3 regions of the Streptomyces sp. NPDC090499 genome follow, and region 3 is predicted to be linked to each of the others. Evidence: riboswitches for the same ligand, from Rfam matches in the RefSeq annotation. Region 3 holds a riboswitch; each other region holds the start of a gene.
The links. A riboswitch is a leader RNA that binds a small molecule or an ion and turns the genes downstream of it on or off. The one in region 3 is predicted to bind cyclic di-AMP.
Positions count from the first base shown of each region.

Region 1: another riboswitch for cyclic di-AMP. It lies ahead of ACIQVL_RS29140 (C40 family peptidase); the one in region 3 lies ahead of ACIQVL_RS34315 (transglycosylase family protein).
Region 2: another riboswitch for cyclic di-AMP. It lies ahead of ACIQVL_RS43885 (peptidoglycan DD-metalloendopeptidase family protein); the one in region 3 lies ahead of ACIQVL_RS34315 (transglycosylase family protein).

Region 1 covers NZ_JBIVXP010000008.1:344,889-352,674, reverse strand. The annotation lists gene ACIQVL_RS29165 (hypothetical protein) at 1-1,279, opposite strand, end outside; gene ACIQVL_RS29160 (flavodoxin family protein) at 1,382-1,840, opposite strand; gene ACIQVL_RS29155 (lipase family protein) at 1,895-3,211, opposite strand; gene ACIQVL_RS29150 (lipoprotein) at 3,463-4,083, shown strand; gene ACIQVL_RS29145 (DUF1996 domain-containing protein) at 4,088-6,079, opposite strand; cyclic di-AMP (ydaO/yuaA leader) riboswitch at 6,487-6,661, shown strand; gene ACIQVL_RS29140 (C40 family peptidase) at 6,672-7,786, shown strand, end outside.
Region 2 covers NZ_JBIVXP010000021.1:116,400-124,185, reverse strand. The annotation lists gene ACIQVL_RS43895 (TetR/AcrR family transcriptional regulator) at 1-208, shown strand, start outside; gene ACIQVL_RS43890 (SGNH/GDSL hydrolase family protein) at 253-1,038, opposite strand; gene ACIQVL_RS43885 (peptidoglycan DD-metalloendopeptidase family protein) at 1,265-2,230, opposite strand; cyclic di-AMP (ydaO/yuaA leader) riboswitch at 2,235-2,395, opposite strand; gene ACIQVL_RS43880 (alpha-galactosidase) at 2,703-4,778, opposite strand; gene ACIQVL_RS43875 (tyrosine-protein phosphatase) at 4,977-5,774, shown strand; gene ACIQVL_RS43870 (DUF6126 family protein) at 5,796-5,918, opposite strand; gene ACIQVL_RS43865 (helix-turn-helix domain-containing protein) at 5,915-6,547, opposite strand; gene ACIQVL_RS43860 (aspartate aminotransferase family protein) at 6,607-7,786, opposite strand, start outside.
Region 3 covers NZ_JBIVXP010000011.1:216,451-224,236, reverse strand. The annotation lists gene ACIQVL_RS34325 (septum formation initiator family protein) at 1-51, opposite strand, end outside; gene eno (phosphopyruvate hydratase) at 160-1,446, opposite strand; gene ACIQVL_RS34315 (transglycosylase family protein) at 1,893-2,579, opposite strand; cyclic di-AMP (ydaO/yuaA leader) riboswitch at 2,584-2,757, opposite strand; gene ACIQVL_RS34310 (transglycosylase family protein) at 2,952-3,947, opposite strand; gene ACIQVL_RS34305 (cytochrome P450) at 4,125-5,381, opposite strand; gene ACIQVL_RS34300 (nucleoside triphosphate pyrophosphohydrolase) at 5,378-6,397, opposite strand; gene ACIQVL_RS34295 (SurA N-terminal domain-containing protein) at 6,513-7,160, opposite strand; partial or broken gene ACIQVL_RS34290 (glycoside hydrolase domain-containing protein) at 7,343-7,786, opposite strand, start outside.

The DNA of each region.
Region 1 (7,786 bases), on a different contig from region 3:
GCGGGATCACCGTCTCCAGGTCGTCGATGTACACGCGGAGCAGGTGGCAGCGCGGGAACTCGCGGGTGGGGCCGGGGTAGTCGACCCGGTACCGGTTGGGGTGCGGGGCGCCGGGACCGTCCAGGGCCGGGACGATGTCGTGCCGGTTGGTGATGCCGGCCACCCAGGTGCGCGGGTCGGCGGGCCTGCGGTCGTCGGTCTGCGCGCCGACGACGGCCACGTGGGTGACCCGGTAGGCGCGGCAGAACTCGTCGTCCTGCGCGAGGTTCAGCAGCGCGATCCCGCCCTCGCCGTGCCCGACCAGCGCGAGGTCGGCGCCGCGCGGGATGCCGTGGTCCCGGATCGCCAGCAGGATCGAGCGGGTGTACGGCGAGTCGGTCAGGAACAGGTTGCGCCAGGCGCCGGCGAGGTCCTGCGGGGAGTCGTCGCGGGGGCGGCCGGGGGCCGTGCCGGGCGCCTGGACGACGTACCGGAGCACCCCGTCGGGGCCGCGCACCTCCTGGACGAGCACGCGGGCGTCTCCGGCGAGCACGTCGATGTTGCGCAGGAAGCCGAGGAAGGAGCCCTCGGTGGCGAGGGACCCGGTCTCCTGCGCGGACGGTTCGACGGCCTGGGCGCCGCCCGCGCCCCGGTCTGCGCCCGCGAACTGGGAGGCGCCGGAGCCCCGGACCGGGCCGGCGGTCAGCTGCCGGCCCGCGGTCAGCGCCCAGGCGGTCTCGTCGCTCAGCGGGTCCTCGTCCAGCAGGCCCCGGACGGCGAGGAGCTCCGCCAGGATCGGCGCGAGCGCCGACAGCGAGCGCTGGGCGTCCCGGTCCTTGAAGAGGTCCCGCAGCGCGTGGACGGCCGCCTCCGGGTCGCGGTCGTCGCGCACCGCGTCCGCCAGCCGGCGCATGCCCGGGTCGCGCCCGACCTCGGGGTGGTCGAGGAGTACGGCGGCGGTCCTCAGCCGCAGCGCGGTGACCGCCACCAGCGCGGCCAGGCTCGCCCGGCCCAGCGCCTCCCCCGCCGCGCCGAGCAGGTGGCCGACGCCGTCCGGCGCGACGATCGCCGAGCCGCCGAGGCCCTGCCTGTTGGTGAGCGTCCGCAGCAGCGCCCAGCGGGCGGCCAGGCCGGTGCGCGGGCGGCGGCGTGCGGAACCCGTCAGCGCCGGGGCGAACAGGGCGGAGCTGGTCCGTGCGGAGACCTCGCGGATGCCCTCGGCGACGGCCACCACGTCACGGGCGCACTCCCGCAGCATCTCGGCCGCGGGCGGCCCGCAGGCACGGTGCTCCGCTGCCATCCGGCGCTCCCTCGGATCGACGACATGGCCTGCTCCCATCGTGTGCCCTGGCTCCGGGGCCCGCACCTTCGTCCGTCCGGGTGACCGGCGGCGGCGGACGGGTCAGGCCTCGCCGGCGAGGCCGGCGGCGACCGTCGCGCCCAGTTCCCAGCACGCCTCGATGTCGGCCTTGCGGGGCTCTCCGGTCACCGTGACCGGTTCGGCCGCCCGGCGCCAGCCGAGGCCGGTGGTGATGGAGTCGAGGGCACGCAGGGCGCCGGTGACGTCGTTGCCGCCGTGCACGTAGGCGCCGAAGGGGCGGCCGCGGGTCTCGTCCAGGCACGGGTAGTAGACCTGGTCGAAGAAATGCTTGAGGGCGCCGGAGAGGTAGCCGAGGTTGGCCGGGGTGCCGAGGAGGTATCCGTCGGCCGCGAGCACGTCGGTAGCGGTGGCGGACAGCGCCGCCCGGCGCACGACCCGCACGCCCTCGATCTCCGGGGTCGTCGCCCCGGAGACCACGGCCTCGAACATGGCCTGGCAGTGCGGTGAGGGGGTGTGGTGGACGATCAGCAAGGTGGGCACACCGGCACCCTGCCGTGCGCTGCCCGCCGACGGCAAACGGCGGCGGGCAGGGACTCAGGGCTGGACGGGCATGCTCCAGCAGTTGGAGCCGGCCGGTACGCCGGACAGCCGGGCGGTGAGCCAGGCGACGGCGTCGCCCTGGTCGGTGAGCAGGGGTTCGAGATGGTTCAGCAGGGCCCGGCCGGCGGACGGCAGGAGGACCGGCACGTAGGTGACGTCCGCGCCCTCGTCGCACCAGTCCACGGCGAGCTGCCGGGCCTGCGCGTGCGGGACGAGGTCGTCGCTGACGCCGGTGGCCAGCCGTACCGGGCTCGCGGGGGCGGTCCGTCCGATGCGCTGTGCGTCGAGGAAGGCCTGGAGGACGGGCTCCTCGGCGACGACCTCGGAGATGGAACTGCCGTCGTTCGTCCAGGCGGTGCTGTGCTGGGAACCGTAGGCGAGGAGAGCGTCGCCGACGCACATCGTCGACAGGTCGGTGAGGGCGGCCCGGCCCGCCGTGCCGAGGTGGGCGTCGACGATCGGCGCGAGCGCCGGATCGGCCTGCACGAAGCCGTTGACGGCCCAGCCGAGGGCGCCCGCGAGGTCGCTGCCGTCGATGGCCGCGGTGACGGCGGTGAGGTCGGCGGGCGGTGCCCCGGCGTAGGTGCCGGAGAGGGTGATGTCCGGGGCGTAGGCGGGCTGCAGTTCGGCGGCCGCGGCGGTGGCGCCGCCGCCCTGGCTGTAGCCGAACAGGCCCACGCGTGAGGCCGCGGTGACCGAGGCGCCGGGCAGGTTCCGGGCGGCGCGTACGGCGTCCAGGACGGCGTGGGCGCCGTCGAGCCGGTTGACGTAGGTGTGCAGCCGGTCCGTGGCGCCGAGCCCCACGTAGTCGGTGACGACGACCGCGACGCCCTCGGCGAGCAGCCGGTAGATCGACAGGTCCTCGTAACCGACGGACACCGTCTGGCCGTTGAGGATCAGCGGGTACTGCAGGCCCATGGAGGCGGCGCACTGGTCGCCCTGTCCCATGGTGCCGGGGGCCAGCGCGACCAGCGGGCGGGCGCCGGGGCCGAGCCAGGGGAGGGTGGGCTCGATGTAGGCGCCGGTGACGGCGACGGGGTCGCCCGCCGAGTCCGTGGACCTGTACATCAGCCGGGTCGCGGTGCCCGGCAGCGGGCCGGGCAGGCTCGGCAGGCTCAGGGCCAGCGGGAGGGCTTCGGTGCGGACGAGGGCGCCGTCGGCCGTGGGCAGGGTGGCCGGCGGGTCGTAGAAGGCGGGGATGGTGACACCCCTGGAGACCTCCGCCCGGGAGGCCGTGGCCTGCAGGGTCTGGAGACCGAGACAGGCGGCGACGGCGACGGCGGTGGCCAGCAGGCGGACGCGGACAGGCATGGGGAACCTCCTGGACGTGGGAGGTGCGGAGGACGTCCCCGGAGCGGCCGACGGGGCGGGTGCGGTTTACCCGACGGTAACGAGCCGTGCATTACCGGCGGTAGCAGTCGTCAGGTTACGGTTCAGTAATGTGACGGTCAGTCAACGGATGAGTGCACCAGGCGGGTACTGGGCGCGCATTCGTACGATGAGCGGGAGTGGCCGGCGCGGTCGGCAGGGGGAGGCCCGGGGTGGGAACCCTATGGAGGCGCGTGGCGCTGCTCGCGCTGTCGGCGGGGCTGCCGGCGGGGTGCCGGGTGTCGGCACGCTCGGCCGACGTCACGGTGTCGGGGCAGGGTTCGAGCGGGGCGGCCCAGCGCGCGGGCACGGTCGGCACCGCCGGTTCGGCGTGCGCGCTGCCGGTCACGTTCGGCATCGCCACGGGCTGGGCGGCGAAGCCCGTCGACGGGCTCGCCGCGGTCGCGTCGCACGGCGTGGACGGCGACACCATGGACGGCCTGCTGCGGCAGGGCCCGGTGACGCTCGTCTGCGAGCTGGACGCCAGGCCGGCCGGGGTCGTCGGCTTCCTGCGGGTGTGGACCGGGAAGCCGGGCAGCGGCGACGCCCGCGCGGTGCTGCGCGCGTTCGTGGCCGCCGAGGACGGCACCGGCCGGGCGGCGTACCGGAGCTTCACCTCCGGCGGGCTGTCCGGAGTGCGGGTCGACTACGTCCGCACCAGCGAGCTGCTGGGCGGGAGCGCGAAGGAGTCGGCGCTGGCCGTGGTCACCCGGCACGGCCCCGTCGTGCTGCACCTGGGCGGGCTCGACAGCGCGGAGCACGACGAGATGCTCCCCGCGTTCGAGCTCGCCCAGGACACCCTGCGCAGCAGGTGACAGGTCAGAACGAGGACCGCTTGGTGCGCCACAGCAACGCGGCCCCGGAGAGCAGCAGCAGGCCGCCGAAGACGGCCGGCCACAGGTGGGCGCCGGTCTCGGCGAGACCGCCCTGGACGGCCTGGGGCTCGGTCTGCGAACCGGTGGCCGGGGTCTCCTGGCCGGCCGGGGCGGCGACCGCGGTGCCGGTGGGCGAGGCGGCGGCGTTGCCGGTGGGCGACTCGGTGTCGGGGCGCTGTGTCGGTGCGCTGATCACGCCGCCGCCCGACGACTTCGTGGTCGACGTCTTCTTCGGCGACGGAGTCGCGTAGACCCTCGGCAGCCCGGTGCCGCCGGAGCCGGAACCGGAACCAGGGGCGGTGGCGGTCTCCGTGGCCGGGGCGCCGGCCGGGGGCTCGGACGACGGCTGGTCGGACGACGGCTGGTCGGACGACGGCTGCTGGGACGACGGCTGCTCGGTCGCCGGCTCGGACGGCTCGGCGCTCTGCGTCTGGGCCGGCGGCTCCACCGGGCTCGCGGTCTCGCTCGGCGCGGACGGCTCCGCGCTCTGGGACGGCGGCTGCTCGTCGGCGCCCGCGCCGCACGTGCGGCCGGAGTTGATGCAGTCGACCATCTTCCGCATCAGGCTCTCGTCGAAGACGTTGATGAAGTCGCCGTGGTCGGTGACCGGCTTGTGCAGCTGCTCGGGGAACGAGTCCACCGCGAACAGCGGGACCGTACGGCCGCCGTCCTGGAGGCTCGGCGCGGCCACGTCGTAGACGATGCGCTGCACCAGCTGCGGGATGGCCTGGAAACCGGCCGGGCAGCTGCCGTCGGGGCCTTCGAACGCCACGTGGGTGCGGTGGTTGGCGCTGTCGATGTTCCGGCCGTCCCAGCAGCTCTGGAACCGGAACGTGCGCACGACGTCGCTGCCGGAGGGGCAGAGCGGGTACTTGTCCTTGAGCTGCCGGTCCTCGTAACCGGTGCAGCTCCAGGAGGCGTTGGCATTGGTCGGGCCGTTGACGAACGCCTTGGCGTCGCCGGTGATGATGCGCAGCAGCCGCGGCATCTCGGTGACCTTGGAGGTCGGGTTGCCCTCGAAGGTCAGCGTGACCTCCTTCGCGGTGACGATCTGCCCGGCGTTGCCCTCGGTGCCGCCGCCCGGCTTGTCGGCGTCCCGCTCCTGCTTGCCGTTCTGCAGTCGCAGCACGGGCCAGTAGTACGTGGACTTGTCGCCCTGGTCCGCGCAGCTGGTGTCCGCGTTCGCGAGGTCCTGGTCGCTGGCGAAGGCGTTGTTGGACTGGTTGCCGATGTAGTCGTGGAAGTGGTGGGCACCGTTGGAGACGCCGGGTGCGACGATGACGTTGTCCGAGTTGAACAGGCCGTTCGCGTTGACGCCGCAGCTGGAGCCGAAGGTGCCGGTGGAGCCGCCGGACTGCTCGGCCGGGGTGGTGACGTTCGGCTGGACCGAGGTGATGTCCGCGTAGTCGGAGGCGACCGGTCCGTTGCCGCCCTGGCCGCCCGCCCCGGTGCCCTGGCTCGGCGCGGCGCTGCCCTGGCCGCTCTGGCTCGGCGTGGCGCTGCCCTGGGGGGCCGCCGACTGCCCGGCGCCCTGGTTCGAGGAGCGCAGGGTGCAGGCGGCGAGGTCGTCGAGGCCCTGCGGCCGGTCTCCCTCGCGGCCGATGGCGTCGGCGATGCGCTGGAGCGACTCGGACCGCTTCGCCTTCAGCGGGTCGATGATCGTCTGGCCGGCGAAGCCGGGGTTCTCCTCGATCTCGGCCGCGGACTGGGTGAGTTGCTGGTAGGCGGCGGCGACCTGCTGGTCCATCTGGGCGAGTTCACGGTCGACGTCCGCCCGGGCGCCGTCGGGCACCGCCGTCAGCCGGCTGCCGACGTCGGGGCAGTAGATCGTGGGCGCGGACAGCACCTGGCCGGTGGCGACCTGCCCCTGGCCGTCACCGTTCTCGGTGGCCGAGGCATAGACGTTCACCGCGACCAGTCCTCCGCCGCCGAGCATCAGGGCGACCGCTGCGAAGGTCGCGCGTTGTGCGCCGGTCGGGCGTCTGCGCCTGTTGCGTCTCAAGGTCGTTCCCCTGCATGTCGTGGGCGGCCGGGCATGGAAATCCCCGGCCCTATACGGCCCGCGGCGCCGCCGTGTTCAACAGTCCCGGGAATTCACGGTGACCTCACAGAAAGCGGGCGCCCCGGAAGCGGGGGAACGCGACCCACGGCAACGCTCCGGTGACCCTGCGAATGCACTGGATGCGCGCGAAATGCCGTTCCGTACGGTCGAGTTCCGAACGCTACGACGAACATCACAAATACGTATCGGACATTAGCCACTTCAACCTTCACACGAGTGACACAAGTTGGCTAAGTTGACGGGCAAGCCGCTCGGCTCCCCCCGGCGAATCCCGTCGGGCCGCGCGGCCTCCGCCGAGTCCGGTGCCCCTCAGGGGCTGGTCCGGAGCCGGGGACCCAACCGACCACTGGGGTGAATCGGCCGCCGTCCGCAAGGGCAAAGGCCGTAGGGCATGCCTTCCGGACTCGACCGCCCGAACCCGACAGCTAACCCGGTAGGCGGAGTACGGAAGGAGCACGACCCCTCAATGGCGCCCGAGAGCCGTGACGAGGTTCGACAGCGGATCGACAGCCTCTACGACCAGGCCGAGAACGCCACCGGGAACTACAACGCCACCCGTGCGATGAGCGGGGGCTCGCGCTCACGCGGCGTCCCGCTGTTCAAACGGACCCGTCGTGACGACCCGGGCCTCGACAACATCGCCCGGGAGTGGTTCGAAGGGGCGCGCTCGAGACTGGGGCCGAGCGTGCCGGCCGCGCTGCCCACCGACCGGCAGCCCGCCCGCCCCGGGCCGCGCCGGCCTGTCAGCGCCATGGCAGCGGACCTGCTCGGCCAGCTGGAGGACTCCGGCCCGGCCCGGCTGGAGCTGACCGCGGGGCCGTCGGCGCAGAGCGAGATCGAGGTCGTCCGCGAGCTGCCGGCGCGTCCGAGGCTGGAGTTGACGGCGGGGCCCGCCGCGGCGCTGCCCGCGGGACCCTCGGGTGCGCCCAGGGCGCTGCCTGCCGCCGGGCCGCAGCGGCCGACGCCGGGTGCTTCGAAGACCAGGAACCAGCTCAAGCTCGCCAAGGCGCGCGAGGTGCTGTCCCAGCGCACCGGGCAGCGCGCGATCGCCGCCCTCGACGCGGTCCCTGCCCCGGCCCCTGTCGCCCAGGCCGTTGCACCGTCGTCCAGCCCCTGGCCGACGCCCGAAGCGCAGGCCCCGGTGCAGCCCTGGCAGGCGCCCCCCGTCGGCATACCGAACCAGCGCACCGGCAGCGGCTCCTCCGCCGCCACCCGCGCGCTCCCGGCGGTGACCGAGACGGGCGGTATCCCGATCGTGTCCCCGTCGGACACCGGTACCTTCCGCATCATGACCCCGGGGGGTTCCGACAGTGCCCCGACCCGGGCCGCGGCGGACGCGGGCGGCTTCCGTGTCATGACCCCGGGCGGCTCGGGCGGCGGAACCTACCAGACCGCGCCCGTCATGGACGCGGGCGCCGCCCAGGCTCCGGCCCCGGGGGACACCGGCTCCTTCCGCATCATGACGCCGGGCGCCACGGGCTCGTTCCCGATGCCGACCCCGGCCGACGCGGGCGCGTTCCCGGCCGCGGACCCCATGGCGGGCACGAGCGCCTTCCCCACCGCCGACCCCATGATGGGCAC
Region 2 (7,786 bases), on a different contig from region 3:
GGCCATCGCCGAGGTCATCGCCGAGGGGGTGGCGGCCGGCGAGTTCCGGTGCCCCGACCCCACGGCGGCGGCGCTGCGGCTGACCGCGCTGCTCGACGGGCTCGCCGTCCAGCTGACCTCGTACCCCGGCGCCGTCCCCCGGGCCAGGGCCCAGGCGTGGGCCGACGAGGCGCTGGCCCGCGAACTCGGGCTGCCCGAGCAGGAGTAAGGGGCGGCCCGCAGTGCGGCCGCCCCTTACCCGCCGGTTCCGCCTCAGGCCACGGAGGCGATCCGCATCTTGATGTCGTCCGGGGAGAGCGCCCCCTTGGCCGTCACGTGGTCGCCGGACGACTCGCCGCGCAGCCGGCGCCCGATCCAGGGGACCAGGTACTCGCGGGCCCAGTGCACGTCGTCGCGGCGGACCTCCAGGGTGCCGCGGGGCGGCAGCGGGGGCCACGGCTGGTCGGGGTCGGCCGGCACCTCGACGCCGAGCACCTGACCGGCGCGCAGCGCCACGCGCGTGTGCCCCTCGGGGGACAGGTGCAGGCGGTCGCCGTCCCAGGCCCGCCGGTCCTGCACGGTCTTGAGGGACCACAGGTCGAGGACCGGGCAGCCGTAGCGGTCGGCGATGGCCCGGACGTGTCCGTTGTACGTGGCGATCTTGCCGCGCAGGTGCTTGAGGACGGGCACGCCCCGGGTGTCGAAGCCGGTGGTCACGAGCACCGTGCCGACGGCCTCGGTCAGCCGGGCCACGGCCCGCTCGAACCGCTCGGCCACCTCGTCGGGGTCGGTGCCGGGGCGGATGATGTCGTTGCCGCCCGCGCAGAAGGAGACCAAGTCCGGGGCGAGTTCCAGGGCCTGCGGCACCTGGTCCGCCACGATCTGGTCGAGCAGTTTCCCGCGCACGGCGAGGTTGGTGTAACTGAAGTCGCCCTCGGGCTGCCGGTCGGACAGCAGTACCGCGAACCGGTCGGCCCAGCCGACGAACGCCCCGTCGGGGCCGGGGTCTCCCACGCCCTCGGTGAAGCTGTCCCCCACCGCTGCGTACGACCCGATCACTGATGCATTGTCACTCTTCGAATCGTCTCCCACATCGGGCCATGATTCACCTTCGGCTGTGACCTACGCGACCGTAATAAGGGGTTGACGCTCGGTGAGATAAGACACCCTTAAATACTTTGCCAATCTTGGAATAAGTCCCTGACCAGCGGCGTTGAAGTGTTGATCGAGTTCCGGGGCCGCGTGTGGGGCGACCCCGGAAACACCGCAGGCCGGGGCCGCGCGGTCAGCCGACGGTGACGCCCTTGGAGCGGAGGTAGGCGACCGGGTCCACGTCCGAGCCGTAGTCGGGGGTGGTGCGGATCTCGAAGTGCAGGTGCGGGCCTGTCACGTTGCCGGTCGCGCCGGAGAGGCCGATCTGCTGGCCCGCAGTCACGGTCTGGCCGACCGAGACCGACAGGGCGGAGAGATGGCCGTACTGCGCGTAGTAGCCGTCGGCGAGCCGGATGACGACCTGGTTGCCGTAAGCGCCGCCCCAGCCGGCCGTGACGACCGTGCCGGCACCGACGGCCTTGACCGGGGTGCCGGTCGGGACGACGAAGTCGACGCCAGTGTGGTAGCCGCTGGACCACATGCTGCCGGCCACGTGGTAGCCGGTGCCGATGGTGCCACCGGAGACCGGGAGGGTGAAGCCGAAAGCAGTCGCGACCGAATTGCCCGAATTGACCGAACTGCTCGAGGAACCCAGGGAATCGGACGAGGCCGAGGAACCAGACGAGGACGGGGCCGAGGACGAGGTGGACGACTGCGGGTTCGACTGCGCCTCGTGACGGGAGCCGGAGTCCGTCGGCGCGGCGTGCCGGCCGCCGAGGGTGAGCCTGAGGCCGGGGTGGATCAGCGAGGGGTTGCCGCCGACCGCCTGCCGGTTGTCGGCGTAGAGCCGGTGCCAGCCACCGCGGACGTTCTGGTCACGGGCGATCTTCGCGAGATAGTCACCGGGGACCACCGTGTAGATCCGCCGTGCGGAATGCGCGGTGCCGGAATTCCCTGCGGGCGCCTCCTTCACCGCGGCCTTCTCGACGACGGGAAGCGACTGGGTGGTCTTTTCGGAAAGGGACTGCGTGGTGGCCGCGTGGGCGCCGGCGGCCCCCATGAGCGGCAGGGCCAGCGCGGCACCGCCGGTTCCGGCGACGGCCATCGAACGAGTGAGGCGCTGGGACTTGGGACGGCGGTGCTTACCCTTCGCGGGCATGGCGCATTCCTCTCCTGCGCCTGCGAGGTGAGCTGTCGGGTTCGGGCTGGAGCTGCCCGGCCACACCGGAAGACGTGGCTACACCCCTAGCCGTCCCGGGAACCGGAACAGGCGGTCATACCTGGCGGGTCCCCCGCTCCTGCCGGGCACGGGTGAGTGTGTGTGGGGACTCCGGGCGGCGGCAGGATTCGGCGTTCCGCCCGGATGTGTGGCGAACGTAAGCGAGTGAGACGGACGTGGACAAGCGCCCGGTTCCGGCCGTCAGGTCCCGACTTGATCCGTTACCGGGAATTCCGGTCACCCTCCGTGAATTCCGGCCCATTCGGATTTCCAATTCGCCTGCGAAATATCGGCATTACGTGAGCATGACGCGCGACGGACGGTCACGAATATGACGCTCCTCACGCACGTCACGCCACGTCCACTTATTCCGGAGCAAGTCGTAATGAAAGTACCAATTCGGGCAGATGCCTCAGATCCGGCGGAGTCGGAAGACCGCCGCATCCAGGTCGCCCTTCAGCCCGGTGCGCAGCCCGTGGTGCAACAGCACCGCACCCCGGTGCACTTCGCCCGTTTCACGGCATTCGTACGACGCGGTCGGGTCAAGCCCCTGCAGCCGCAGCGCCGGCGCCGGCTCGCCGTAGCTCTGCGCCTGCAGCCAGGCCAGGACGACGGTCTCGTCGCCGAGCGTGTACTGCACCGCGCTGAGCCCGCCGGCCGGCGGCCGCAGCCGGAACTGGTCGCCGCGCTGCACCAGGGGCCTGATCTCCTTGTAGAGCTCCACCCAACGGCCGGCCTCGGCGAGCTCTTCCTCGGTCCAGTTCGAGAGGTCGCCGCCGACCCCGAGCGCCCCGGCCATGGAGCTGACGAACCGGAAACGCAGCGAGCTGACCCGGCCGTTGAGCTGGTGGTTCGGGCTGTCGGTGACCCAGGCGGACATCACCCGGGCAGGGTGGATCTGGCTGAAGCCGTGCTGGATGGCGAGGCGGTCCAGCGGGTCGGTGTTGTCGGAGGTCCACACCTCGTCGGTACGGCTCATGATCCCGAGGTCGATCCGCCCGCCACCGCCGGAGCAGGACTCGATGGCGACGTTCGGGTGGGCCGCGCGGATCCGGTCGAGCAGCGCGTACAGCCCGCGCACGTGGTCGACCCACAGGCGCTGCGGGTAGGGCTCGCCGGGCCAGCCCGCGTCCGTGAAGCAGCGGTTGAAGTCCCACTTGACGTAGTCGATCGGGGCGCTGGACAGCAGGGTGTCGAGCTGCTCCCAGAGGTATTCCCGGACGTCCTCGCGGGCGAGGTTGAGGACAAGCTGGTTGCGGAGTTCGGTCCGCTTCCGTCCCTCCTGGTACTGCACCCAGTCGGGGTGGGCGCGGTACAGGTCGCTGTCCGGGTTGACCATCTCGGGCTCGACCCAGATGCCGAACTCCATGCCGAGGGCGTGCACGTAGTCGGCGAGGGGCTTGAGGCCCTTGGGGAAGCGGTCGGGGTTGGGCGTCCAGTCGCCGAGGCCGGCGCGGTCACTGGTGCGGGCGCCGAACCAGCCGTCGTCCACCACGAACAGCTCGACGCCGATCGCGGCGGCCCGGCGGGCGAGGGTGGCCTGCTGCTCCTCGGAGATGTCGAAGGTGGTGGCCTCCCAGGAGTTGAAAAGCACCGGCCGGTCCTGGTCGGCGTCCGGGATGATGTACGCCCGCTGGTAGGCGTGCCAGGCGCGGCTCGCCCCGCCGAAGCCGCCGTCGGTCCACAGGCCCGCGAAGACCGGGCTGGTGTACGACTCGCCCTCGGCCAGCATCAGCAGGCCCGAGTCGTCGTAGCCGGCGCCGCCGGTGATCTGCACGCGCGCGTCGGGAAGTTGGGCGACCGCGATGCGCCAGGAGCCGGACCAGCCGAGGGCGCAGCCCCAGACCTCGCCGCGCTCCTCGGTGGCGTCGGTGTCGAGGGCGACCCAGGGCAGGTGCTGGTGGCTGGTATGGCCGCGGCGGCTGCCGATGACCTTCTCGCCGTAGGTGAGCGGGGCGCTGGTGAGCCGGGACTCGGCGGCCCAGCGGCCGTGCAGCTGGGAGAGCCGCCAGCCCTCGCGGTCGGGGAGCGTCCAGGCGGCGGGGTCGGCGCGCAGCAGCTCCACGCGCGCGTGCGCCTCGTTGTCGACGGTCACCCAGCGCTCGACGACATCGCCGCGCATCCGGTAGTGCAGCGTGATGACGATGCCGTCGTCCGTGAAGCGCAGCCGGAGCTCGTCGTCCTCGACGACCTCGTACGACCCGAAGGTCCACTCGGTGCCCCGGCGCTCCTCGGTCCGCACGGACAGCGCGGGGCGGACGAAGCGGGGGCCGCCCTCGACGGGGTACTCCTCGCGGCCGTCCAGCGGGGACTCGAAGGCCCAGTAGTCGGGCAGTGCCCGGGTGCTGAGCTCCTCGGCGTCGGCGAGCCGGATCCTGGGCCCCCAGTGCAGGTGGAGCAGTTCGTCGGTCTCCGTCAGATGCAGCGCATAGCTGCTGCCGGGGCCCGACAGCAGCCAGGTACGACCGTTTTCGGCGATGTCCACCATCGAGAAACCTCACACAGGTGCCAACAGATCCACTCAAGCACCAACATCATCCGGGGCCACGGGCCCCGGAGGCAAGGGCCACTGGCCGCGGAGGCGCTGCCTGTGGACAACTCATTGCCTGTGGAAACCGATGTCGTATGGTCGGTCCAGTGCCCGTCGACGAGCAGCGCCGACGGGTCCGACCGGGAGGAGCCCCCCGTGACGCAGCAGGTCCCGTCGACCGAGCCCGAGCTGGCCGGTGTGCGCAACTTCCGTGACGTGGGCGGCCTGCCGACCGTGGACGGGCGCCGGGTGCGGCCGGGCGTGCTGTTCCGCAGCGGCCATCTGGCGCACGCGACGGAAGAGGACGCGGAGTTCCTCGGCTCGCTCGGTCTGCACACGATCTTCGACTTCCGCAACGCGGCCGACCAGAAGCTGGAGGGCCCGGACGTCGAGCTGCCCGGCGTACGGAACCTGAACCTGCCGCTGACCGACCCGGCGCACGGCGCCGACTTCTGGAAGATGGTCCGTGAGGGCGAGATCGACCAGCTGCGCGCACTCCTGGGCGACGGCAAGGCCGCGGCCCGGATGGTCACCTCGTACCGCTCGATCGTCAAGGACCGCACCGACGAGCACTCGCGCGTGCTGCACGCGCTCGCCGAGGACAGCGTCCCGGCGCTGATGCACTGCGCGGCCGGCAAGGACCGGGCGGGCATCTCCATAGCCGTGACGCTGCTCGCGGTGGGTGTGGAGCGGGACGCGATCCTCGTGGACTACCTGGAGTCCAACGCCAAGCACCGCCGCTACAAGGTGCGGCGCAGCGGCAGCGGGGAGAGCGTGTACAGCCCCGAGGTGATGGAGCTGCTCAGCCCGCTCTTCGACGCCCGCGCGGAGTACCTCGCGGCGGCCTTCGAGAGCATCCACGAGACCTGGGGCGACGTCGACACCTACCTGGAGCAGGGCCTGAAGCTGGCCCCGGAGACCCGGGAGCGGCTGCGCGAGCGCCTGCTCGACTGAGGCCGGGCGGAAGGCCGCGGCTCAGCCCTTGCCACCGAGGGAGAACAGCAGAAAGAGGAAGCCTGCCAGGACGTGCCCGACGGCGAGATAGATGACCAGCCGGATCCACAGGGACCGGGGGAACTTCTCCTCGATGTTGCTCACGGCAGCTCTCCAGTGATGCCAGTGCTGGGGCCCAGGCACAGGGTGGCCGTGGGGCTCTGCAGCAGGGTGTGGACGAACAGGAGCTCGACCCCGTCGTGGTCCTCGGCGGCGAGCCGGTGCGGGGTCAGCGAGTCGAAGTGCGCGCTGTCGCCGGGCGCGAGCACATGGATCGTGTCACCGAGACGCAGCCGGAGCCGGCCGCGCAGGACGTACAGCCACTCCTCGCCGGGATGCACGCGCACGATGTCGCCCTGGGAGCCGTACGGCACCCGGACGCGCAGCGCCTGCATCCCCCGGCCGGACGCACCGGCCTGCCAGTACGTCCAGCCGCCGGCATGGGTCGGTTCCATGTCGCCGGCCCGCACGATCGCGTCCCGGTCGGCGACGGTCTCCCCCAGCAGATCCGATACCGTCGTACCGTAGACACGCGCGAGCGCGAGCAGCATCGGCAGCGAGGGCTGCCGCTGCCCGGTCTCCAGCCGGGACAGGTGCGCGGGCGACAGCCCGGCGTCGCGGGCGGCGGCCTCCAGGGTGAGGCCGGCGCGGCGGCGCAGGGCGCGCAGCTGCGGGGCGACGACGGGCAGGTCCTCGACCGGCCCGCCCGCCCGCTCGTTCGCGGAGGAGCTCATGCCTCCATTCAGCCGCAGCTTTGTCTCCGAGGCAATTTTCTTGCCTCAGAGACAAAAAGCTAGCGGTTGGCCACCGCCTGCTTGATCAGCGTCTTGCCGAAGTCCCACATCAGGCCGCCACCGCTGTGGGCGTCGTCCATGACGTCGGTGAAGGCGTCCACGAAGCGGTCCACGTCGGACTCGTCGACGACCAGCGGCGGAATGAGCTTGATCACCTCCAGGTGGTCGCCGGAGACCTGGGTGAGGATCCGGTGCCGTTGCAGCAGCGGTACGACGACCATCTGGGCGAACAGGCCCTTGCGGGCGGCCTGCAGCATGGTCCAGCGGCTGCGCAGCTTCAGCGAGCTGGGCCGGCCGAACTCGATGCCGATCATCAGGCCCCGGCCGCGTACCTCGGCGAGCAGCTCGTACTTGTCGGTGAGGGCGGCGAGCCGGGACCTGAGCTGCTCCCCCACGGCCCGGGAACCGGCGACGATCTGGTCGTTCTCCATGACCGAGAGGACGGCGAGCCCGGCCGCCATGGCCTGCGCGTTGGCGCCGAAGCTGGCCGAGTGGACCAGGACGCGGTCCATGGAGGAGTAGACCTTCTTGAAGATCCAGTCCTTGCCGAGGGTGGCGCCGACCGGGACGTACCCGCCGGACAGCGCCTTGGCCACGCACACCAGGTCCGGTTCGACGCCCTCCTCGTGCTGGTAGGCGTAGAAGTCGCCGGTGCGGCCGAGGCCGGTCTGCACCTCGTCGGCGATGAGCAGCGCCTTGTGCTTGTGCAGCAGCTCCTGCGCGGCCCGCAGGTAGCCGGGCGGCGCCTCGTGCACCCCCTTGCCCTGGATCGGCTCGACGATCAGGGCGGCCACGTCGCCCTTCTTCAGCTCCCGGGCGAGCGCGTCGAGATCGCCGAGGGGGACGGCGGTGTCGGGCAGCAGCGGGGCGAAGCCGTCCCGGAAGCCGTCCTCGCCGTTGACCGACAGCGAGCCGGTGGTCAGGCCGTGGAAGGCGTGGTCGCAGTAGAGGACGCGGGGTCTGCCGGTGGCGAAACGGGCGAACTTCAGGGCCGTCTCCACCGCCTCGGTGCCGCTGTTGCCGAAGAAGACCCGGTCCAGGTGCGGGCTGTGCGCGAGGAGCCGCTCGGCGAGCAGTCCGGGCAGCGGCTGGCAGTCGAAGCGGGTGAGGTCGGCCAGCTGGGCGTCCAGCACGTCGTGCAGGGCCTTGCGGACGACGGGGTGGTGGCGGCCCAGCCCC
Region 3 (7,786 bases):
CAGCTTGAGCCTGGTCGCGGTGGAGAACCGGTCCCGGTCCTTCGCGGCCATGTCCCCGCCTCCCTGGTCGCCCTGATACGTGCGTACGTCCCCGGACACGGTACGGGACCGGGTACGGGGACGTACGTACGACTGGCTAAGCCTTACCCTCTAGCGGGCTCAGCCCTTGAAGCGCGGGAAGGCGCTGCGGCCCGCGTACACCGCCGCGTCGTCGAGGATCTCCTCGATGCGCAGCAGCTGGTTGTACTTGGCGACGCGCTCGGAGCGGGCCGGGGCGCCGGTCTTGATCTGGCCGCAGTTGGTGGCGACGGCGAGGTCGGCGATGGTGACGTCCTCGGTCTCGCCGGAGCGGTGCGACATCATGCACTTGAAGCCGTTGCGCTGGGCGAGCTCGACGGCGTCCAGGGTCTCGGTGAGCGAACCGATCTGGTTCACCTTCACCAGCAGGGCGTTGGCGGTGCCCTCCTCGATGCCGCGGGCGAGGCGCTCCGGGTTGGTGACGAACAGGTCGTCGCCGACGATCTGCACCTTGTCGCCGAGCTTGTCGGTGAGGACCTTCCAGCCGGCCCAGTCGTCCTCGAACAGCGGGTCCTCGATGGAGACCAGCGGGTAGGCGGCGACGAGCTCCTCGTAGTACTCGGTCATCTCGGCGGCCGAGCGGGACTTGCCCTCGAACTCGTACTTGCCGTCCTTGTAGAACTCGGACGCGGCGACGTCGAGCGCGAGCGCGATCTGCTCGCCGGGGACGTAACCGGCCTGCTTGATGGCCTCCAGGATGAGGTCGAGCGCGGCGCGGTTCGACTCCAGGTTCGGGGCGAAGCCGCCCTCGTCGCCGAGGCCGGTGGCCAGGCCCTTGCCCTTCAGGACCTTCTTCAGCGTGTGGTAGACCTCGGCACCCCAGCGCAGCGCCTCGGAGAAGGACTCCGCGCCGATCGGGGCGATCATGAACTCCTGGATGTCGACGTTGGAGTCCGCGTGCGAGCCGCCGTTGAGGATGTTCATCATCGGGACGGGCAGCAGGTGCGCGTTCGGGCCGCCGAGGTAGCGGAACAGCGGCAGGTCGGACGCCTCGGAGGCGGCGTGCGCGACGGCGAGGGAGACGCCGAGGATGGCGTTGGCGCCCAGCGAGCCCTTGTTGTCGGTGGCGTCCAGGTCGAACATGGCCTGGTCGATCAGGCGCTGCTCGGTGGCGTCGTAGCCGACCAGCTCCGGGCCGATCTGCTCGATGACGGCGAGGACGGCCTTCTCGACGCCCTTGCCCTGGTAGCGGTTGGGGTCGCCGTCACGGAGCTCGATGGCCTCGAAGGCACCGGTGGAGGCACCGGACGGGACGGCGGCACGACCCGTGCTGCCGTCGTCGAGGCCGACCTCGACCTCGACCGTGGGGTTGCCTCGGGAGTCCAGGATTTCCCGGGCTACGACGACGTCGATGGACGGCACGAGCATCTCCTTCTTGGGATGTGACGCTGGTTGTGCGGGGCGCACGCGGGCCTCGTCGGCCCTTGCTCAGCCTTGCGACTAGAGCCTAACCGTCCAAGGGCCGTCGGCCGGCACGACCGACCGGCCCGTGGACACACAGACGGTACTCATTGTTCACGTGCGGAACAAAGGGGGTCCCGATGAAGAACGGAAGAAGAGCGGGCCAAGAAGGGGACGGCGGGGCGGCGGGGCGGCGGGGCGGCGGGGCGGCGGGGCGGCGGCGGCGGCGGCGGCAAAGAGAAACCCCGCCCCGGTGCGTTCGGGGGAAAACGCACCGGGGCGGGGGTCCGTGGGGGACGGGGGTGACCCTCACGTGGTCTCCACTATGGGGACCACGGTTGTGGGGGAGCTGTGGTTCAGCTGGGCACCGCTTAGTACTTTCGGCGGCCGCCCCGCGGGCTGCGTCAGGTGCCCTACTTCAGGTGCAGCTGCTGGCCCGGGTAGATGAAGTCGGCGTCCTCGACGATGTCCTTGTTCAGCTTGAACAGCGCCTGCCAGCCGCCCTTGACCTTGTGCTTCTCGGCGATCGAGCTGAGGGTGTCGCCCTTGACGACCTTGTACTCGCCGTCGCCCTTCTTGACCTTCTTGCCGGTCGGGGTGGTGACGGTCTTCTTGGCGGCCGGACGCTCGGCGGAGCGGGAGGCGGCCTGGGTGTCGGTCGAGCGGGTGCTCGTGCCGGCGCTGCTGCTCGACGAGCTGGAACTGCTGGAGCTGCTGCCGGTGTAGGTGGCGCCGGACAGGCCCGTGCCGCAGACCGGCCAGGCACCCTTGCCCTGGGCGGCGAGGACCTTCTCGGCGATCGTGATCTGCTGCGCCTTGGTGGCCTGGTTGGCCTGCGCGGCGTACTGCGTACCGCCGTACGCGGCCCAGGTCGAGGCGGAGAACTGCAGACCGCCGTAGTAGCCGTTGCCGGTGTTGATGGCCCAGTTGCCGCCGGACTCGCACTGGGCGACCGTGTCCCACTCGGAGGCGGTGGCGGCGGAGGCGCTGCCGGCCGCCATCAGCGGGGCGGCGACGGCGACGCCGGTGACACCGGCGACGGCGATGGCGCGGACGGCCTTGGACGGACGGCGATGCTTGCCCTTGCCGGAGAACAGCATGGATCGATCCCCTCACCGACGCCTGCGAGGTGAGCTGTCGGGTTCGGGCCGGTTGAGTTGCCCGGCCGCACACCGCATGTCGGTGCGCGACTTCACCCCGAGCCGGATCGGCAGCCTCAACTACCGGTCCCGGCACTTACCTTGGGTCCCCCGCTCCTGCCTACGGCGCATGACGCGACGACTGTTCCCGGGCGGCCGCTGGCAGGACTCGGCGTTGCGACGGCCGGGGCTCGTGGTGACGAGCGGCCTTGACCGTAAACAGGCCATCAGGTGAATTTCAAAGATGATCAGGGCTTCTGAGACTCATCCCACACTTTCACCAAAACGGACATTCAACTCGAAGCGGGGCGTCAACTCCCGCCGCGTTTCGTCCTATTCGGTGCCGAGTTTCAGGGTCTGACCGGGGGTGATGGCATTCGGGTCGGTGCCGATGTCGGCCTTGTTCGCGTCGTAGAGCGCGCGCCATCCGCCGTCGAGGCCAAGGGAGTCGGCGATGGAGGCGAGGGTGTCGCCGTCGTGGACGGTATAGGTGCCGCCGCCGTCGGAGGCGTGCCGGCCGGAGGAGGTGGCGCTCTGACCCTTTGTCACGCTTTCGTCCGCCGAGCCACCGCGGTGCTTGCCGCCGCCGCTGACGGCCCCCGTGTCGACCAGGCTCCAGGACCCCCCGGTCTGCCATGAATTGTCCGAGTCATCGGCCCCGGAAGTGGCGGGACTCTCACTCGCCTTCGAGGTGCCGGAGCCGGAATCGGAGCCGGAGGATTCCGACTTGTCCGTCTTGCTGGATTTGCCGGAGGTGTCGGCCTTGGAGTCGCTGTCGGTGCTTGCGCCCGGGGAGGGGGTGGCGGAGTCGCTCCCGGAGTCCGCGGTGCCCGAAGAGGAGTCGGAACCGGAGGAGGACGAGTCGGACAGGCCGGAGGACGAGTCCGACGAGTCGGAGGAACCGGACGAATCATCCGAACCGCCGAGTCCCGTGTCGACGTTCACCGAGGCGTCGTCGGACGAGAGCCCAGCGATCAGCGCGCACGTCCGCCAGGGCTTGGTGCCCTGGTCGGCGAGTATCTTCTCGGCGACCGCGATCTGCTGCGAACGGCTCGCCTGGTCCGGCGTACTGGCGTACTCCAGGCCCCCGTACTTGCTCCAGTCGTCCAGGGACATCTGGAGGCCGCCGTAGTAGCCAGTGCCGTTGTCGGCGCTCCAGGAGCCGCCGCTCTCGCACTCGGCCACCTGGTCCCAGGTGGAGCCGTCGGCCGCGCTGGCGTTCACCGCGCCGAGGAGGGGGAGGGCAATGGCGGAGCCGGTCACCCCGGCCGCGACGAGGAGTGCCGGAGCCTGGCGGGGGCGACGGTGACGACCGTTCCCGGAGAGCATGCGGAAACCTTTCGAGCGACAGCGGTGACCGGCACGGCGGGTCCCGCAAGGGCGCCGTGCTGATGGGTGAACGTATCGGCAGACGATCACTTGTCACAAGTTAATGCCGCGCAGATCACGTGAAGATCACAGACTTGAACGCTGGTCATCTTTTGCCCGTAGGGGCAGGTGGAGGCTTCAGCGGCCGGTCGGCGTGAACTCCACCGGGAGCGTGCGCAGCCCGCGCATGATGAGCCCGCCGCGCCACCGCAACTCGCTCTCGTCCACCGCGAGTCGCAGGTCGGGAAGACGGGCGAGGAGGCCGGCGAGCGCGGTCTGGCCCTCCAGCCGGGCGAGCGGGGCGCCGAGGCAGTAGTGGATGCCGTGGCCGTAACCGAGGTGCTGGTTGTCCCGCCGGGCGAGGTCGAGGGTGTCCGGCTCCGCGAACCGCTCCGGGTCCCGGTCCGCCGCGGCCAGGACGACCAGGACCGGGTCGCCGGGCGCGATGTGCTGCCCGCCGAGCACGACCGGCTCGGTGGCGAACCGCCAGGTGGCCAGCTCCACCGGCCCGTCGTAGCGGAGCAGTTCCTCGACACCGGTCTCCAGCAGCCCGCGCTCGCCGGCGGCCAGGGACTCCTGCAGACGCACCCGCTGCCCGGGGTGGGTGAGCAGCGCGTACGTGCCGTTCCCGATCAGGTTGACGGTGGTCTCGAAGCCGGCGAACAGCAGGATGAACGCCATGGCCGCGGCCTCGTTCTCGGTGAGGTGCTCCCCGTGGTCCGAGGCCCGGATGAGCCCCGAGATGAGGTCCTCGCCGGGACCGGCCTCGGCGGGCAGCGCCTCCCGCTTCCGGTGGATCAGCTCGGCCAGATACCCCCGCATCTTCTTCACGGACCGCGCGACCCCGCCCCGCGGCCCGCCCCCGTGCCGGATCATCATTCCGGCCCAGTCCCGGAAGTCGTCCTGGTCCTCGGGCGGGACGCCGAGCAGGTCGCAGATGGCGTAGATGGGGAGCGGGAAGGCGAACTCGTGGATGAGGTCGGCCTCGCCCCGCTCCGCGAACCCGTCGATGAGCCGGTCGGTCAGCTCCCGCACCCGCGGCGCGAACTCGGCCACCCGGCGCGGGGTGAACGCCTTGCTCACCAGCCGCCGCAGCCGGGTGTGGTCCGGCGGGTCGATGTTCAGCAGATGCGTCATCAGCTCGGCCTTGCGCTCCCCGGGGATACCGGTCTTCCCCTTGGCGTGCGCGGGCTCGTCGTGGTGCGCCGGGTTCTTGGAGAGCCTCGGGTCGGCCAGTGCCTGCCTGGCATCCCCGTACCGCGTGACCAGCCAGGCCTCCACCCCGCTGGGCAGCCGGGTCCGCTGCACCGGCTCGTGCTCCCGCAGCCAGGCGTAGGCGGGGTAGGGGTCGGCGGCGAACTCCCAGGTGAACAGGTCGGGGGCGGAGGCGGTCACTTCGCCACTCCCTCCGCCGCGCGCACCGCGTCCCGGTAGGACCGGGCCGCCGCCCGCAGCGCGGCCTCCGGGTCGACGCCGTCGGCCTCCGCACGGGCCGCCAGGGCGAGCAGCTCGTACCCGATGCCCGGCGCCTGCGGCAGCGGCACGTCAAGACCGGCCGTGCGCACCCGCGAGGCCAGCTTCGCCGCCAGTGCGAGGCCCGGCTGCGCGAGGGGTATCCCGTCCGTCACCGACTCGCGCCGCTTCTCCACCGCCTTGGTCCGCAGCCAGTGCTCCTTGACCTCCTCCGGCGTCGACGCGGTCTCGTCGCCGAAGACGTGCGGGTGGCGGTGGATGAGCTTGGCGACGATGCCTCCCGCGACGTCGTCGACGGAGAAGGGGGCGTCCGGGTCCTCCTCCGCGATCCGCGCGTGGAAGACGACCTGGAGGAGCACGTCGCCCAGTTCCTCCCGGAGTTCGTCGCGGTCGCCCTCCTCGATCGCCTCGACGAGCTCGTAGGCCTCCTCGATGCCGTACTTCGCGAGGCCCTGGTGGGTCTGCCGGGACGACCAGGGGCACTCCGCGCGGATCCGGTCCATGACCTGGACGAGGTCGAGGAGGCGGGCGCCGGGCAGGTCGTAGGAGGCGGGGAGCAGCTCCAGCTCGGGCATCCGGACCCGGCCGGAGCCGGCCAGACGGGCCAGGCCGTCGGTGAGGGCGGACTCGCCCTCGCCCGTCGCCACGACCACCACGGTCCGGCCGCCGGCGCAGGCGTCGACCAGCTCCTCGGCGGTGGGGGCGGCCTCGTCCACGGCGGTCCCGGCCTCCCGCAGGTACGGCAGCTGCGGATGCGCGCCGTCCGCACACAGCACGCGGTCCGCCGTCCGCAGCGCCTGCCAGGCGGGCCAGGACAGCAGGCCGGGGGCGACCCGGTGGCTGGTGGTGAGCAGGACGACCCGGCCGACGTCGGCGACCGCAGGCACAGGCGCAGGAGAGGGGTCCGGGGTGGTGGGTTCGGGCCTGGTGGTGTTCACGCTCCGAACGTAACGCACCGCCGCCGCCCACCTCGCGGTTTGTCCACAGGGCGGGGGCGATCAAGTGATCGTATGACCGCAGCGGAGGCGACTACCCCGGAGACCCGGGCCTGCCCTACGCCGACACCTGCGTCCCGGCCGAGGTGACCTCCCGTACCCACGGCGTCTTGGCGTCCACCCGGCTGCTCTTCTGGACGTCCCAGGCGCCGTAGCGCGGGTTGAGGTCGACGTGGAGTTCCTTGGAGGCGCCGGCCAGGGCCTTCCAGAAGGCGGGCTGCGAGGTGTCGGTACCGAGGGCCTCGGCGAGCTTCTTGGCCTCCACCTGGAAGCGGAGGTTGTCGTCCAGCCGCTTGGGGGCGATGCCGTACTTCTGCAGCCATGCCGTCTGCAGCGCCGCGGAACCGCCGGCCTGCTGTTCGAGGCCGGAGCGCATCTGCTCGACCTCCGCACGGGTGACGTCGACACCCGCGTCCTGGGCGGCCCGGTGCAGCACCTTGTCGAGCACCATGTTGTACAGGGTGTCCCGGGTGAGGCTGCTGGTGGAGGCGAGGACCTGCTGGTACTGCGTCTCGTCCGGCACCGCGGCGCGCTGCGCCCGGCGCACCTCGTTCACGCGGTTCTCCAGCTGCGAGACGGTGATCCGCTGGCCGCCCACGACGGCCGCCGCGCCCGGGTGCGCGTCGCTGCCGCAGGCGGTCAGGAAGGGGGCCGCGGCGGCGATCGCGGCGGAGAGGAGGAGCGCGGTGCGACGGCGGCGGTGCAAGGGGGACCTCCCGAGGAGATTGTGCGACGGTGCACAAAGTCTTGCGGTGATCGATGGTAGGCAGTGGGCAGGCTCTGGCCAACCCATTCGACCAACGATTCACACGCACTTCCGGCACCGCCGCACCACCCTCCGGAAGGGTTTGCGGTACTGATCCCGTGCGGATCCCCTGCGGACCCGGCTCAGCCCGTGATCGCCACCGGGGCGTCCCACGCGTCGCGGTCCACGGTGATCGTGTAACCGCCGCGCGTCTCCTTGCTGTTCACCATGTACTGGTGGGCCCGGCTGTGCCCGGTGTACTGGGTCGAGCCGAACGGCCAGTCCGCGGTCGTGGTGTTCTGCTTGTCCCACAGCGCGTACCAGAGGTTGCCCGGCAGGTCCGTCTTGTCCGTGGCGTTCGCGATCGCCTTGGCGCTGGAGCTGGTGAAGCCGTAGTAGCCCGCGCGGTACGTCTTCGCGCGCAGTTCCTTGTCGAAGGCGCGGACGTACGTCAGCACGACGTGTTCATCGTGTCGTACGCCTCCATGTCGAGGTAGATCGGGCTGCCCGCCTTCATGCCGAGCGCGGCGGCCTTGGCCACGGCGTCGTCCGCCTCGGACTTGCCGACGGAGGCGGCGGTGGAGGCG